Regions from separate parts of the Knoellia sp. 3-2P3 genome, predicted to be linked through region 1. Evidence: riboswitches for the same ligand, from Rfam matches in the RefSeq annotation. Region 1 holds a riboswitch; each other region holds the start of a gene.

Region 1 (4,980 bases):
CTTCGGCGGACTGTACGCGCGGACATATGCCGCGAAGTATCCCGACGACGTCGCCGGACTCGTCCTGGTCGACTCCACCGCCTCCAACGACCAGCCCGTGTCCCAACCCAAGCCGGGTTCGTACAGCGTTGTGAAGCACGCGTCTTCGTTGTTCGCGACGACCTCTCGGCTCGGGATTGGTCGGATTCTCGCCGACACAAGCTTCTCGGATCTACCGCCGCAGTACCGGGACGATGCCCGTGCCACCGCCGCCACCGCGAAGGAAATGGCCGGAGTCCTCGATGAGTACGGCGTCGCAAGTCGATCCGCGGCTGAGGCGGGAAGCCTGCGCAGCCTCGATGCGAAGCCATTGATCGTCCTGACGGCCGAACGCGGGAACTCCAAGGGGTGGATGGCTGACCAGAGCCAGACAGTCACGCTGTCCACCAACAGCCTCCATCGCGTCGTCCCAGGGGCGACCCACGCTGGCTTTGTGGAGGACCCAGTCCACGCCGCAGCCGTCACCCGAGCGATCCACGACGTCGTCATCGCCCTGCGTACCGGGGCACCGCTTACGCTCCCCTGAATCCTCAGCTGGTGTACAGGCGCGCCTTGGCTTCACGGACCTCGAGCGTGGTGACGGGCTCGTTCTGCAGGTCTGCGACGGTGTCGATGTCGATCCAGGCGCCGCCGTTCACGCGGAACTGGCCGGTCAGTCGTGAGTCGACGCGGACCTGCGCGCCCTCGATCGGCTGGGTGTAGGTGTGCTTGACGCTGCCGTCGGGGTAGCCGCCGCCAGCTTCCTTCACGGTGCCGGAGGAGGAGCCGTCGCCGTAGTGGAAGTTGTAGGACTGTGAGTCGATCTTGAACTCCACCGACCAGGACAGGAGCTGGACGGGCTTGCTGACCTCGCCGGGTTGCAGGCCGCTGTCACTCGGCCAGGTCGCCTCGTAGTAGGTCGGGAGGTTGACCAGGGTGACGTTGCCCTTGGGCTCGATGCGAACCGTGGGCTTGGAGAAGGGAAGTCGCCGGAACGCCTCTTGAATCTGCCCCATCGTGGGGATGGGCGGGGGCGCAGCAGCGGCAGGGGCGGCCTCGGTCCCGCACATGTCGCGAACGAACTGCCATGGGGCATCCGCGTCGTCGGCGTACTGTCGCCACAGATAGTAGAGGGGTTGATCGGACGGCGGATTCCGGTACTGGCAGGCGATCAATGCGTACCGACAGTTCGTGACGTCATCGCTGCCATCAACCCCGGTGAGGCGGTCATACCCGCAAGCGAGAGTGAGCCTGTAGTTGAAGGCACTCTTGCCACTCGATGCGGAGTCCACCGCAGGCTCGTCCGGGGCCTTCGGGGCGCTACTCTTCACCTTCCCCTGCTTGCCATAGGCTCCGACGAACTTGTCCGTCACTACCGGCGCAGGATCCCCAGACGCCGCTGGGATCGAGACTGCATGTGCCAAAGTCACGCAAGCCAATAGGGTTAGGAACCTTCTCCGCGGTCGGGGACTCATTGGATGATCTCCGAATCAGCCACCATCCATGTTCCGTTGACCCAGGTGACCTTGTGTCGGAAGTTGATGCGTGTGCCCTGAGACGTTGAGATCACCTGCCCACTCCTATTGACGACGCGGTGAGCCTTCTCTTCTACGAGCACCTCTATCCAAGCGCCTGTTTCCGAGTAGGAACGAACCTGCACCAAGTCCACGACGACTGATGGCTTCTCTTGGCGTTCACCGCGGCTCCGGTATCCCTCGACCACATCAGTTACCCCCTTGCACGCGGTGCAACTAGGGAGCGAAAGCGATTTGAGTCGCGTGGCATCAGCGGACACTGTGGCCCGATCCATCTCAAGGGTGTAGAACTCGGCGAAGGCTTTGGCGCCTTCCTCAGTGTGCTGACGCGCGGCGGCGGGGATGCTGACGGCGACAGTGGGCGAGGGCGGAGACGTCGTGGCCGAGCTGGACACCGTCGCGCTCGTTGTCGCGCTGCTCGACGGTCCCGAAGAGGCAGGCCCCGTTTGCGCGCCGGCACCGTCACTGCAACCCGCCAGCGCAAGCGCCGCGGCAACCCCAACACCGAAGACTGTGGCTCTCGCGTATCCGGCCAAAACTCTCCCCATCTCGACCCTTGGAGGCACTGCCCTTCACAGCACTGTGGAGCCGAGTCTACGGATCTGTCGCATTTGGACCATTTGGTCTTTCCACAGCCGAGTCCTCGCCGACTCGCTCCCACCTGGGCCAACGAGTGGGGGCGGCTTCGGGTCACGTCCGAGCCGACGTCAAGTGCAGAGGGGGCCGGTCCGCTGTGGGGCCGGCCCCTCTGCATCCCCTGTGAGGTGTCCCCACGTGGAGTCTGCGCCCCCTGGAGCCCTCGCGCCACCGGATTCCGCCGTCCGGCATGAGAGACAGGCGTGCACCGCTTCAGACAGTTATGCCTATCATCACGGCAGGTCATGAGTGTCAGCGCCAAGCCCCGGCTCGCTGGCCGGCAACCCTCCAACCGCGGTGGGGTGCCCCGGGTGAAGACCTGGCGATCGGCGTGACGTCGATCGCAAGCGCGGGAGACCTCATCACGTGTCCCGCACCGTCACCGACGGTGCTCATCACCGCCGTCGGTGACGCCCCCAAGGGCTCCGGCACGTTCGACGACCGCACGCCCGACGGGCGTCTCGGGCCCAAAGCCCCGACTCGTGCACACGGCATACCGAACTTGATGTGAGAGGACACCACTGATGAGCGACACCCCGAACTGGTCCTTCGAGACCCGGCAGATCCACGTCGGCCAGGAGCCGGACTCGGCCACCGGCGCCCGCGCGCTGCCGATCTACCAGACCACGTCCTACGTCTTCAAGGACACCGACCACGCTGCGAACCTCTTTGCGCTCAAGGAGTTCGGCAACATCTACACCCGCATCATGAACCCGACGCAGGACGCGGTGGAGCAGCGCATCGCCTCGCTCGAGGGCGGTGTCGGCGCGCTCCTCGTGGCCTCGGGCCAGGCCGCCGAGACCCTCGCGATCCTCAACATCGCCGAAGCCGGCGACCACGTCGTCGCCAGCCCAAGCCTCTACGGCGGCACCTTCAACCTGCTCAAGCACACGCTGCCGAAGTTCGGGCTGCAGGTGACCTTCGTCGACGACCCCAACGACGTCGAGTCCTGGAAGGCAGCGGTGCGGCCCAACACCAAGCTGTTCTTCGCCGAGACCATCTCGAACCCCAAGTCCGAGGTGCTCGACATCCAGGCCGTGGCCGAGGTCGCCCACGACAACGGCGTCCCCCTCGTCGTCGACAACACGATCGCCACGCCCTACCTCATCCGCCCGCTCGAGTGGGGCGCCGACGTGGTCGTGCACTCCGCTACGAAATACCTTGGGGGACATGGCACCTCGATCGCAGGGGTCATCGTCGACGGTGGCACCTTCGACTACGGCAGGGATCCCGAGAAGTTCCCCAACTACAACACCCCCGAGGAGAGCTACCACGGGCTGGTGTTCGCGCGGGACCTCGGGGTCGGCAGCGCGCTCGGGGCCAACCTCGCCTTCATCCTCAAGGCACGGGTGCAGCTGCTGCGCGACCTCGGTGCGGCCATCTCCCCGTTCAACGCCTTCCTCATCGCGCAGGGCATCGAGACGCTCAGCCTTCGCCTCGACCGACACCTCGAGAACACGCACCAGGTCGCGAGGTTCCTCCAGGCCAACGACCAGGTCGAGCGTGTCGTGTGGGCCTCACTGCCCGAGCACGAGAGCTACGCCAAGGCAAAGACCTACGCCCCCAAGGGTGCCGGCGCCGTGCTCGCCTTCGAGATCAAGGGTGGCCTGGAGGCGGGTAAGCGCTTCGTCGAGGCCCTCACGCTGCACAGCCACGTGGCCAACATCGGCGACGTCCGATCGCTGGCGATCCACCCGGCGTCCACGACCCACTCACAGGGACCTGACGAGGACCGCCTCGCCGCCGGCGTGACGCCCGGCCTCGTTCGCCTCGCCGTGGGCATCGAGCACATCGACGACATCATCGCCGACCTCGAGCAGGGCTTCACCGCCGCCAAGAACGCCTGACGGGGGATCAGGGGACGAGCAGGGGGACAAGCAGGGGTATGCCGTGGGGCTGGGACCGAGCGCGCGTCGCCACCCAGCCCCACGGGTCTGTCCCGGGCATGCCGCGAGTACCCGGACGAGACGAGAATCCTTGCTAGAGAAGGAGGGGCAGGGGCTTTCCGGCCCAGCTCGTGCACACCCAGCCCGACGAGTCCACCTCCACCTCGACGGCCTCACCGTTGCCGAGCGGGTGGCGGTCGACGAACGAGGCCGTCACGTTGCGGCACAGGTGGCTCAGCCCGAGCTCGATGATGCCGCCGTGCGACACCAGCAGGACGGACTCGCCGCGGAACAGGTCGGCGACCTCCTCCACCACGTCGCGCAGCCGGGCGATGACGTCGTGTCCCGTCTCCCCGAAGATGGTGCCGTCGAGGTCACCCTCGAGCCAGGCCGCGTAGACGTCGCCCGGCTCGTCCTTGTCGCACAGCGGGGGCGTCCAGCGCTCGTCGTTGATGAGCTCGCGCAGGCGGTCGTCGGACACGACCGGCAGGCCCAGGCGTTCGCTGACGACCGAGGCCGTCTGCTGGGCCCGCTCCATGGTGCTCGCCCACAGTGCGGCCACGCGCATCTCGAAGACCCGCTCCGCGAGCTGCTCGGACTGGTTGACGCCCGTCGGCGTGAGCAACCTCGGGCCACCGCCGTCCGGGGTGGCGGCGTCGCCGTGGCGGGCCAGGATGATCCGGGCAGGGCACTGCAGATCGGCCATGTCTCTCCTAACGCGTGACTCGCAGTATGCCGTGGGCGCCTCGCTCCGCGTCCACCATGATGTGCGAGACGAACGGGTAGTGGCCCGCCTCGGTGGCCTCGAGCTCGACGAACCCGCCCTGTGCGGGTTGCAGCGCGAGCGCCTGCGCACCCCCGATGCTGCCCCGTTGGCCACGCCTCAGGGCGTAGGCGCCCTCGCT
Region 2 (4,980 bases), on a different contig from region 1:
GGTGATGCGGACGATCGACTCCTCGACGTCGCGCGGCGCGACCATCATCAGGTCGGCGAGCTCGTCGACGATGACGAGCAGGTACGGGTAGGGGTGGATCTGGCGCTCCGACCCGGGCAGCGGCTTGACCTTGCCCGCGCGGACCGCCTTGTTGAAGTCGTCGACGTGCTTGAACCCGAACATCGCGAGGTCGTCGTAGCGGGTGTCCATCTCCCGCACCACCCACTGCAGGGCCTCGGCGGCCTTCTTCGGGTTCGTGATGATCGGGGTGATGAGGTGCGGGATGCCCTCGTAGGCCGTGAGCTCGACGCGCTTGGGGTCGACCAGCACCATGCGCACCTCGTCCGGTGTCGAGCGCATGAGGATCGAGGTGATCATCGAGTTGACGAAGCTCGACTTGCCGGCGCCGGTGGCGCCCGCGACGAGCAGGTGGGGCATCTTCGCGAGGTTGGCGATGACGTAGCCGCCCTCGACGTCCTTGCCGACGCCCATGACCATCGGGTGCTCGTTGCCACGGGCCGCCTGGCTGCGCAGCACGTCGCCGAGCGACACCTTCTCGCGGTCGGCGTTGGGGATCTCGATGCCGATCGCCGACTTGCCCGGGATGGGGCTGAGGATGCGCACGTCGGCCGAGGCCACGGCATACGCGATGTTCTTCGACAGCGCGGTGACCCGCTCGACCTTGATGCCGGGGCCGAGCTCGACCTCGTAGCGGGTGACCGTCGGGCCACGGGTGAAGCCGGTGACCTGGGCGTCGATGTCGAACTGGTCGAGCACCTGCGTCAGCGACTCGACGACCCGGTCGTTGGCGGCGCTGCGCGTCTTGTGCGGCGAGCCCGGCTCGAGGATGGCGTTGTCCGGCAGCGTGTAGGTGATGTCGCCGGCGAGGGCGAGCTGCTCCACGCGCTGCGGCAGCGGGGTGGTCGGCGGGGCCTCGAGGGCCGGCTTGACGTCGACGGCTGGGCTGGTGGCGGCGCCGCCGGGCTCCTTGGCCGCGGTGGGGGCGAGCACGCCCGGGGCGGTGGGACGCTTCTGGCCGGGCCGCAGGCGCTTGCCGTCGGGTGCGACGACGGCGGCCTGCTCGAAGGGCATGTCGCCGTCGAGGTTGCCGTCGGCGTCGGGGCCGATCTTGCGTCGCTGCCGCTTGGGCTTCTCCTCCTCGGGCTCCTCGACGGGTGCGCCGCGGTGCAGCAGGTGGTCGCGCAGCTCGGCGAGCCGCTCGGGGATCATGTGGACCGGCGTCGCGCTCAGCACGAGCAGCCCGAAGAAGCCGAGCATCAGGAGGATCGGCACCGTGCCGTAGACGCTGACCGCGGCCTCGAGGGGGCTCGAGGCCAGGAAGCCGATGATGCCGCCCGCGTCACGCATGGGGTCGGCGCCGTCCGGCGGCTGCGGGATGCCCTTGGCGACGTGCACGAGGCCGGAGGCCGCGAAGGACAGGGCTCCGAGGCCGATGCCGATCCGGGAGTTGGCGGTGGACTCGTCCGGCGCCCGGAGCAGGCGCAGGCCGAGGAAGAGCAGGGCGAGCGGCACGGCATACGCGACCCGGCCGAACGTGCCGGCGACCACGGCGTGGACGACGTCGCCGACGACGCCCTCGAACGCCCACCACTCGCGCGCGGCGACGACGATGGCCAGGCCGATGAGGGCGAACCCGAAGCCGTCGCGGCGGTGCTCGGGCTCGAGGTCACGGGCGCTGTGGCCGACCCGGCGCACCGCGCCGCCGGCGACGTGCGCCATGCCCATCCACGTCCCCCGGATCGCGCGCAGCGGCAGCGGCAGGCCGCCGCCCTTGGCCTGCCCGCGCGGGGCCGCCTTCCTGGTGGCGGGCTTGCGGTTGGCCGGGCGCGTGGACGTGCTGCGACTCGTCGAAGAGCGCGCGGAGGTGGACGGACGTGTCGCCATGCTCCGCACGGTACGCGATCGCCTCTGCGGAAACACGCGTCACACGCGCCACACCGAGCGGTTTCTTGCCCGTGACGGCATCCTCCGAACGGTTGACCCGACTGTCGTGATTCGGCCATTTCCGCAGGTCAGGGCCCCAGCGGCGGCGGGGACGTGCCACCCTGAGGGTGCGTCTGGCGGGGCCTGCGTCGACGCTCTGGCGGGAGCGTCGACGCAGGCAGACCTGGCCACCTCGCCCCCGCCACGGCCGGATGCTCCCTCCAGGAGCCGGGCCGGGTCTCAGATGGCGGGAATCACCGACGGCGTGGTGGCGCCGCGGGGACGTCGCTCGCTACCGTTCCCGCCAAGGTCATGAGTGCCAGCGCGCAGCCCCGGCTTGCTGGCCAGCAACCCTCCTCCGCGGTGGGGTGCTCCGGGTGACGACCGGGTCGCCTGCGCCCGCAGGTGGCAAGCGCGGACCCGCGGCCACTCCCCCGGGTCCACCGGACCCCAGGAGCACGCCGTGTCCATCGCCAGCACCAGCCGCAACCGAGCCCCCGAGACCCACACCGGGCAGGCCCACCACCGTCGCCACCTGCGGCCCGTGCCCGGCGAGCCCGCGGCCGCGGGTCCGGTGCCCGCGGTGGTCTCGGCCGACCTCGGCGTGCCGACCCTGCACCGCACCGTGGTCGACTACGCCAACCTCGACCACGCCGCCTCCACACCGGCTCTCGTCTCGGTCAAGCAGGCCGTCGACACCGCCCTGCGCACCTACTCGTCCGTGCACCGGGGCAACGGGTATGCCTCGCGCGTGACGAGCCGGTGGTACGAGGCGGCCCGGGAGGAGGTCCGGCGCTTCGTCGGTGCGCGTGAGGGCGACGAGGTCGTCTTCACCCGCAACACCACCGACTCGTTCAACCTGCTCGCCCGCGCCCTTCCCCGGGGCACGGAGGTCTTCGTCTTCGAGGCCGAGCACCACGCCACGCTCCTGCCGTGGGCGGGCCGCACCACCCGCCTGCCGGTCCCCGGCAGCCTCGACGATGCGCGCGTGCTCCTGTCGAGCGCGCTCGAGCGCTCCACCGCCCGCCACCGCCTGGTGGTGCTGTGCGGGGCCTCCAACGTCACCGGCGAGGTCTGGCCCGTGCGCGAGCTCGCCGACGTCGCCCACCAGCACTTCGCCCGGGTGGCCCTCGACGCCGCGCAGCTCGCCCCGCACCGCCCCATCGACCTCGAGGCGCTCGGGGTGGACTACGTCGCCTTCTCCGGGCACAAGCTCTACGCGCCGTTCGGCGCCGGCGTGCTCGCGGGGCCGGGCGACTGGCTCGACCAGGCCGCTCCGTACCTCGCCGGCGGCGGCGCGACCGCCTCGGTCACCGAGCGGGGCACGACGTGGCACCGGGGGGCGGCACGCCACGAGGCCGGCTCCCCCAACGTGATCGGCGCGGTTGCGCTGGCCGCGGCGTGCTCGACGCTGGCCGAGCACCGCGAGGCCGTCGAGGCGCACGAGAGCGCCCTGGGCCGGTGGCTGGCCGACGGCCTGGCCGCCATCGACGGCGTGCAGACCTACTCGATCTTCGGCCCCGACCACGCGCGGGTGCCCGTGGTGGCGTTCACGGTCGACGGCCTGGACTCCTCGCTCGTGTCGGCAGCCCTCTCCGCCGAGCACGGGATCGGCGTGCGGGACGGCAAGTTCTGCGCCCACCTCCTGGTGGACGCCCTGCTCGACGACCCGTATGCCGCCGGCCCGGCGAGCGCGGTCCGCGCCAGCGTCGGGCTGGCCAACACCGCCGAGCACGTGGACCGGCTGCTGTCGGCCGTGGCGTCGCTGGCAGCCCGGGGACCCGCCTTCGAGTACGAGCGCGGCCCTGAGGGCTGGACGCCGGTGTCCGACCCCCGCGACCTCAGCCTCCCCCGCCCCTGGTGAGGCGGGAGCAGGTCGAGGGGTGAGCCCGGGTCAGGACCAGCGCGGATGCTGGTCGTGGACGAGCCGGGCGGCGCCTCACCGTGGTGCGAGATCCCACCCCTCGCGCAAAGACAGCACTCTTCACGCGAGAGCTGGGATCTCACGGCACGTGGGGGCTCGTGGCGGGCCGGGGGCGGAAGAGGTCAGGACCAGCGCGGGTACTGGTCGCGGTCGAACCTGGTGTCGACCCCGTAGATCGGGGCGAGGATCGCGATGGTGACGAGAATGGCGAGAACGATGAAGAAGCCCATGGCAGAAATCGTGCGCCCAACCTGATTGCCGCCACGAGTGGCAGAAATGCCATCTCCCGTAGATTTTCCGCCATCTGCTGTGTCACGCTGTCGGCATGCTGCACAACGTGGCCGTACCCCTGGTCAACACGGTCTCCCCGTTCGAGTTCTCCGTCGCCTGCGAGGTCTTCGGCCTCGACCGCACCGACCAGGGCGTGCCGCCCTTCGACTTCGCGGTCTGCAGCGAGCAGCCGGGACAGCCGGTCCCGACCGAGATGGGCTTCACCCTCACGGCCCAGCACGGCTTCGACAGGCTGGCCGAGGCCGACCTCATCGTCGTGCCGGCGTCGCGGCCGCGACAGGCCCCCGTCCCCGAGCCCCTCGTCGAGCAGCTGCGGGCAGCCGACAAGCGGGGCGCCTGGGTCATGTCGCTGTGCAGCGGCGCCTTCACCCTGGCCAAGGCCGGGCTGCTCGACGGCAGGCGTGCCACGACGCACTGGATGAACACCAACGAGCTGGCCGAGGAGTTCCCCGCCGTGGACGTGGTGCTGGACGTGCTCTTCGTCGAGGACGGCAACATCATCACCTCGGCCGGCACCGCCGCGGGCATCGACGCGACCCTCCACCTCGTGCGCAGGGAGCTGGGCGCGACCGTGGCCTCCGCGATCGCGCGCCGCATGGTCGTTCCTCCCCAGCGCGACGGCGGTCAGCGCCAGTACGTCGAGGCCCCACTTCCCGCGATCGAGGCCGACTCCCTCCAGCCGGTGCTCGAGTGGGCCACCGAGAACCTCGCCGAGGACCTCTCGGTCGAGACGCTGGCGCGGCGGGCCATGATGTCGGAGCGGACCTTCGCGCGCCGGTTCCGGGCCGAGACGGGCGCGACACCGCACGCCTGGGTGACCG
Region 3 (4,980 bases), on a different contig from region 1:
CGACGACGGCCACGGCATACCTGGTGATGTCGCCGCGGGGGTCGGGATGCTGTCCCTCCGGGAGCGGGCCGCCGAGCTGGGCGGGACCGTCTCGGTGGAGTGCCCGGCACCTGGCGGGACCGTCGTACGGGCGGTCCTGCCCTGCACCGTGATTCCCGGCGCCGGAGCGCCGCAGACGACAGGAGCCACTGCTGATGCCTGAGCCGATCCGGGTGCTGCTGGCCGACGACCACCCCGTCTACCGCGACGGGCTGGCCGCCCTGCTCGCCTCGGTCGACGGCCTCGAGGTCGTGGCCACGGCCGAGGACGGAGCCGCCGCCGTGGCGCTGGCCACCGAGCTCCAGCCCGACGTCGTCGTCATGGACGTGCAGATGCCCGGGCTCGACGGCATCGAGGCGACCCGCCGGCTCACTGCCGCAAGCCCGCACATCGGCGTGGTCATGCTGACGATGGCCGAGGAGGACGCCACCCTGTTCTCCGCCATGCAGGCCGGGGCCAGGGGCTACCTGCTCAAGGGCGCCAACCAGGCCGAGATCACGCGCGCCGTGACCGCCGTGGCGGGAGGCGAGGCGATCTTCGGCCCGGCCGTCGCCCGTCGCATCGCCGACTTCTTCGCCGCGGGGCCGGCGGTGGGATCCGCTGCCGAGCAGGCCTTCCCGCAGCTGACGGCACGGGAGCGGGAGATCCTCGAGCTGGTCGCCGCCGGGAGGCCCAACGCCCAGATCGCCTCGACGCTGTTCCTGTCGCCGAAGACGGTGCGCAACAACGTCTCCAACATCTTCGCGAAGCTGCACGTGGCCGACCGGGCCGAGGCGATCGTGCGTGCGAGGGAGGCGGGCCTGGGCCTCTAGAGGTCCCGCCGCGTCACCGGTCCGGCAGGACCTTGGGAAGGAGTGGCCGACCTGAGGCGGCGTCGAGCACCGGACGGTCGCCCAGTTCGGTCCTCAGCGGCACGGTGACCTCCTCGAGGCGCAGCATCGCGTTGCAGGCCTGGTCCGGCGGTGGGGCGAGGGCCGTCCCGCCGACCACGACGACCTCGTCGGTCTCGAGCACGTGTTCTCTTCGCTCGGTGTCGCAGTCGCCGCTGCCGAGCGTCACCGTGAGGGAGTCGGCGGTGTGCGAGACGACGTCCTGTCCGTAGAGCAGGCGGCGCCTGCCGTCGGTGGGGGTCTCGGAGAGGTTGCCCGGCTCGAAGTCGCCCGGCTCGGCTACATCCTCGATTGCGACCCTCACCACCGGATCGGACAGGCCCTGCACGGTGAATGCCCACGCCGGCACCTGCGCCGGGCCCCTGGCCGTGGCGAGGGTGGTCCTGACGGCTCGCGCGCCGGTGATGGTGACCCAGTCGCAGCCGGTGCCGGATGCCGGGGTGGGGCAGGGGCCCGAGCGGGGGTTCAGCATCGCGTCGTAGGTTGCCTGCGCGTCGAGGGTGTCGACCTCGACGGTCGAGCCGTCCGGGTCGCGCACCTGCCCGGTGCCCGGCGTGGTGGGCAGGGCGGTGGCGGTGCGCACCCAGCCCCCGTAGAACGCGGCCTTGAGGGTCTCACGCGGGGTCCAGTCGGGCTCGATGGTGAGGCCCTGTGCGGGGACGATGCTGGTGCGCCACCGCTCGAGGAGGTCACCCTCCGTCCAGACGGCCGCCACCTCTCGGGCGCGCCGGTCGAAGAGGGCGGAGGCATCGCCTGCCGGAGCGCCATCCCCGTTGCTGGAGCCGCACGCGGTGGCGAGGCTCACCGCGAGGAGGGCGACGGCGGTGAACACGGTGGTCCGGCGCGGCATGCCGGTTGGACGTCGGGCGCACTACAGGAGTTCCGTCGACCCGCGCTGAAGAGGTGGACGGCGCTGGTCACACCTACGCTGGCCGGCAATGAGTGAAGCGACCGCGCCCCCCGAGGGCGAGACCCGGAAGCGGGAGACCTGGAGCCGGGTGGGCGCGGCCTGGGTGCAGGCGATCGAGGTCGCCCCGGTGACGGCGCCGCGCGCGACGGTGGTGCTCCTGCCCGGCCTGGGGCTGCCGCGCTACACCCGGCCGACCGTCGAGGTGATGGCCCGGCGCGGGCTGCGCTGTGTCGTGCTCGACCTGCTGGCGTGGCGGCGTCCCCGGCTGAGGGTGCCACCGGTGGTCGGGCCGATGGGCGAGGCCGCAGCGCGCTGGATCAGGGAGGCCGATCTCGCCTGTCCCCTTGTCGTGGTGGGGCACTCGACCGGCGCCCAGGTCGCCCTCGGTGCAGCCCTGCGCCTCCAGCTCGACCGCCCCGACCTGTCCCTGGTGCTGGCGGGGCTGACCTTCCGGCCCGAGCACCGCTCGTGGCCGGGGCTGCTGCGAGGCGCGGCCACGGCATACCGCAAGGACAGCCCCGCCGAGCTGGTCGTGGCGAAGAACATCGCCACGGTGCGCACCGACGTCTTCCGCATGGTGGAGTCGGGGAGGCGCGACCGCCCGGAGCTGCGGGTGCGCGACCTCGAGGTGCCGCTCGTGCTGACCGCCGGTGAGGCGGATTCCTTTGCTCCACAACAGTGGATGGCCGATGTCGCTGCGGCCGCGGGGAGTCCGTCGGCACGGGTGGAGGTGCTGCCGGGTTCGCACAACAACCTCTTCACCCACCCCGAGGAGGTCGCCGCCGTGGTCAGCGCGGCGGCGCCTGCCACCGCACCCTGATCCACATGTTCGCGGCGTAACTGCGCCTCGCGGGATAGCCCGCGGCGACGAGCTCGGCGCAGATCCGGTGCCCGTGGCGGATGTTGGAGCTGTGCACGCGGATGGTGGCGACCGGTTGGGGGCTGCCCGCTGCGGCCAGCTCGACGAGGTGGTCTACAACGGGTTGGGCCGTGTCGCCGAGGCTGAGGTCGTAGTCGATCCAGAGGTCGTCGATGGGGGTGTCGGCGAGCCGGCGGAGGAGGGCGAGCGCCTCCTCGGAGGTGCGAGCCTTCAGCGCCGGCCGGCCGTCCTTGAAGTCGCGCGTGTCGTCGACGAGCACGGTCAGCGGCCGTCGGCGGCCGCCGGGGTGGTCGCCGGACGGCTGGGCGGATGCGTGGCTGGATGGCACAGGACCTCCTGGTGACGGGGATCCCTTGGCTCGCGGCGGAATCCCCTGTTACCGGCCGGGTTCGGCACGGTCTGCTCTTCCCCTGGGGCACCTCCGCGGTGGAGGTTGCCGGGCAACAAGCCAGGTGCCTTTCGTTGCCTCTCCTGAGCTGCTTCCACTGTAGGAGAGAGCGCCGAGAGGGCTTTTTTCGTCGGGGCCGGGCCACCGCGTGTCAGACTCTGCGAGTCGTCTGAGGCAGGAGGAACCCCGGTGCGCGTGACCACCTACGGCCAGCTGATGGAGCTGCTCGACAGTCTCTATGCCGACGGCGCCGAGCGGACCAGCGACGCGGCTGCGGCGTTCTGGGACGGGCTGTTCCAGCGAGAGGGGCACCCGCTCACCTCCGAGCTTCCCGACGCCGCGCTGCCTGCCTGGCAGGCGGAGGCCCTGCTGCCGGGTGGACATGGGGCATCCGCCCTGGACGTCGGGTGCGGCTTGGGGCGCAACAGCACGTGGCTGGCAGCTCAGGGGTTCACCGTCACCGGCATCGACATCTCCCCGTATGCCGTGGAGACGGCTCGGTCGCGGATGGAGAGGTCGGGTGCCGCCGGTTCGGTGGCTTTGGGGTCGGGGCCCGACTACCGGCGCGTGGACTTCGTGCGCGAGCCGGTGGCTGGCGGGCCCTTCGACTTCGTCTACGACTCGGGCTGCTTCCACCACCTTGCACCGCACCGGCGGATCTCCTACATGGAGGCTCTGTCTGCCGCCCTGGCGCCGGACGGCGTGTACGGCATCTGCACGTTCATGGCCGGGGAGATGGGGAGCACGGCGTCGGACAAGGACCTGCTGCTCCAGGGGCACCTCGAGGGCGGGGTCGGGTACACGCTGGATGAGCTGGCGGAGATGTTCTCCTGGCTGGAACTGGTGGACGCCCGGCTCATGCCGCCCGGCCACACCCACGACGAGCCGACCTTCTCGCACGGCTTCCTGCAGGTGGCGCTCTTTCGGCGTCCTTCTACGTCTTCCTGACGGGTGCGCCGCCTGCATGCCCGGGCGCGGTCGTGGCGACCGGCGGCATCTCCTGTCATCGGGCCGTCCTATCCGCGTGCTCGACACGCTCGCTTTCGCGTGGTCCCGGTTCACCCGGCGCTCACCACGATGGGGGTTGTTGCGCAGGTGTGCTGGCTGAAGCGTGGCTCCCATCCGTGGCGACCTGGAGGAGGACCACATGAGCCGCTACATGATCATCGCGCGGTACGACAGTGCTGGAGCCAAGGGAGTCCTGGCCAAGGGCGGCAGTGCCCGGGCGGCCGTCGTGCAGAAGCTCGCCTCTGACCTGGGCGGACGCATGGTGACCTTCGACTTCGCCTTCGGGGAGGACGACGTGTTCACCCTCTGCGAGCTGCCCGACAACAAGGCCGCGGCTGCTGTCGCCCTGGCCGTGAACTCCAGCGGGCTGGCCCATGTCCGGACCGTCGTCCTGATGACTCCTGAGGAGGTTGACGAGGCGACCGAGCAGAGGGTCGACTACACGCCCCCGGGCCAGTGACCTGGGAGCCCGGGCGACAAGGAGCAGCCGCGGCCGGCTGCAGTGTCGATAAAAGGGGCCGGTTCGACGGTCCGAAGCGGCGACCTGCCGCGAAGGGGAGGCTGGGGTGCGACCTTGGTTGGGCCCGCTGAGTGATCAGGGTGCAGAACCGCCGAGCGAAGCGCCCCGGCGGCGTGCCCACGAAGCGGTCGCCAACGGCAGCTCAGCGAAGTCATGACCTGCCCAGCTGTCCAAGCGCTGGCACGCCTCCTGCAGCTCCGTTCCGCCGACCTCCGTCAGGAGCACCGCGCGCACGATGTCTCTCATGCCAGGGCGGTCGTTGAGGGGCGTCTGGTCATCAATGAGTCCTGAGTGCATGGCATCGAGGAGCCGGCCAGGCCGAAGGAGCTCCAGCAGAGGATCGAG

The links. A riboswitch is a leader RNA that binds a small molecule or an ion and turns the genes downstream of it on or off. The one in region 1 is predicted to bind S-adenosylmethionine.
Region 2: linked by a shared signal. The riboswitch ahead of P0Y31_RS10680 (aminotransferase class V-fold PLP-dependent enzyme) and the one ahead of P0Y31_RS09200 (bifunctional o-acetylhomoserine/o-acetylserine sulfhydrylase) in region 1 are both predicted to bind S-adenosylmethionine.
Region 3: linked by a shared signal. The riboswitch ahead of P0Y31_RS04545 (cyclic-phosphate processing receiver domain-containing protein) and the one ahead of P0Y31_RS09200 (bifunctional o-acetylhomoserine/o-acetylserine sulfhydrylase) in region 1 are both predicted to bind S-adenosylmethionine.

What each region holds. Positions count from the first base shown of each region.
Region 1 covers NZ_JARGZE010000002.1:788,772-793,751, reverse strand. Annotated here, with positions in the region: gene P0Y31_RS09210 (alpha/beta hydrolase) at 1-565, shown strand, start outside; gene P0Y31_RS09205 (hypothetical protein) at 570-1,088, opposite strand; SAM riboswitch class IV at 2,431-2,545, shown strand; gene P0Y31_RS09200 (bifunctional o-acetylhomoserine/o-acetylserine sulfhydrylase) at 2,714-4,036, shown strand; gene P0Y31_RS09195 (histidine phosphatase family protein) at 4,170-4,781, opposite strand; gene P0Y31_RS09190 (multicopper oxidase domain-containing protein) at 4,789-4,980, opposite strand, start outside.
Region 2 covers NZ_JARGZE010000003.1:108,704-113,683, forward strand. Annotated here, with positions in the region: gene P0Y31_RS10675 (DNA translocase FtsK) at 1-1,746, opposite strand, end outside; SAM riboswitch class IV at 2,253-2,365, shown strand; gene P0Y31_RS10680 (aminotransferase class V-fold PLP-dependent enzyme) at 2,408-3,808, shown strand; gene P0Y31_RS10685 (helix-turn-helix domain-containing protein) at 4,194-4,980, shown strand, end outside.
Region 3 covers NZ_JARGZE010000001.1:945,495-950,474, forward strand. Annotated here, with positions in the region: gene P0Y31_RS04525 (sensor histidine kinase) at 1-202, shown strand, start outside; gene P0Y31_RS04530 (response regulator transcription factor) at 195-851, shown strand; gene P0Y31_RS04535 (hypothetical protein) at 865-1,779, opposite strand; gene P0Y31_RS04540 (alpha/beta fold hydrolase) at 1,868-2,659, shown strand; gene P0Y31_RS04545 (cyclic-phosphate processing receiver domain-containing protein) at 2,628-3,047, opposite strand; SAM riboswitch class IV at 3,087-3,196, opposite strand; gene P0Y31_RS04550 (class I SAM-dependent methyltransferase) at 3,297-4,055, shown strand; gene P0Y31_RS04555 (GYD domain-containing protein) at 4,255-4,575, shown strand; gene P0Y31_RS04560 (DUF4304 domain-containing protein) at 4,711-4,980, opposite strand, start outside.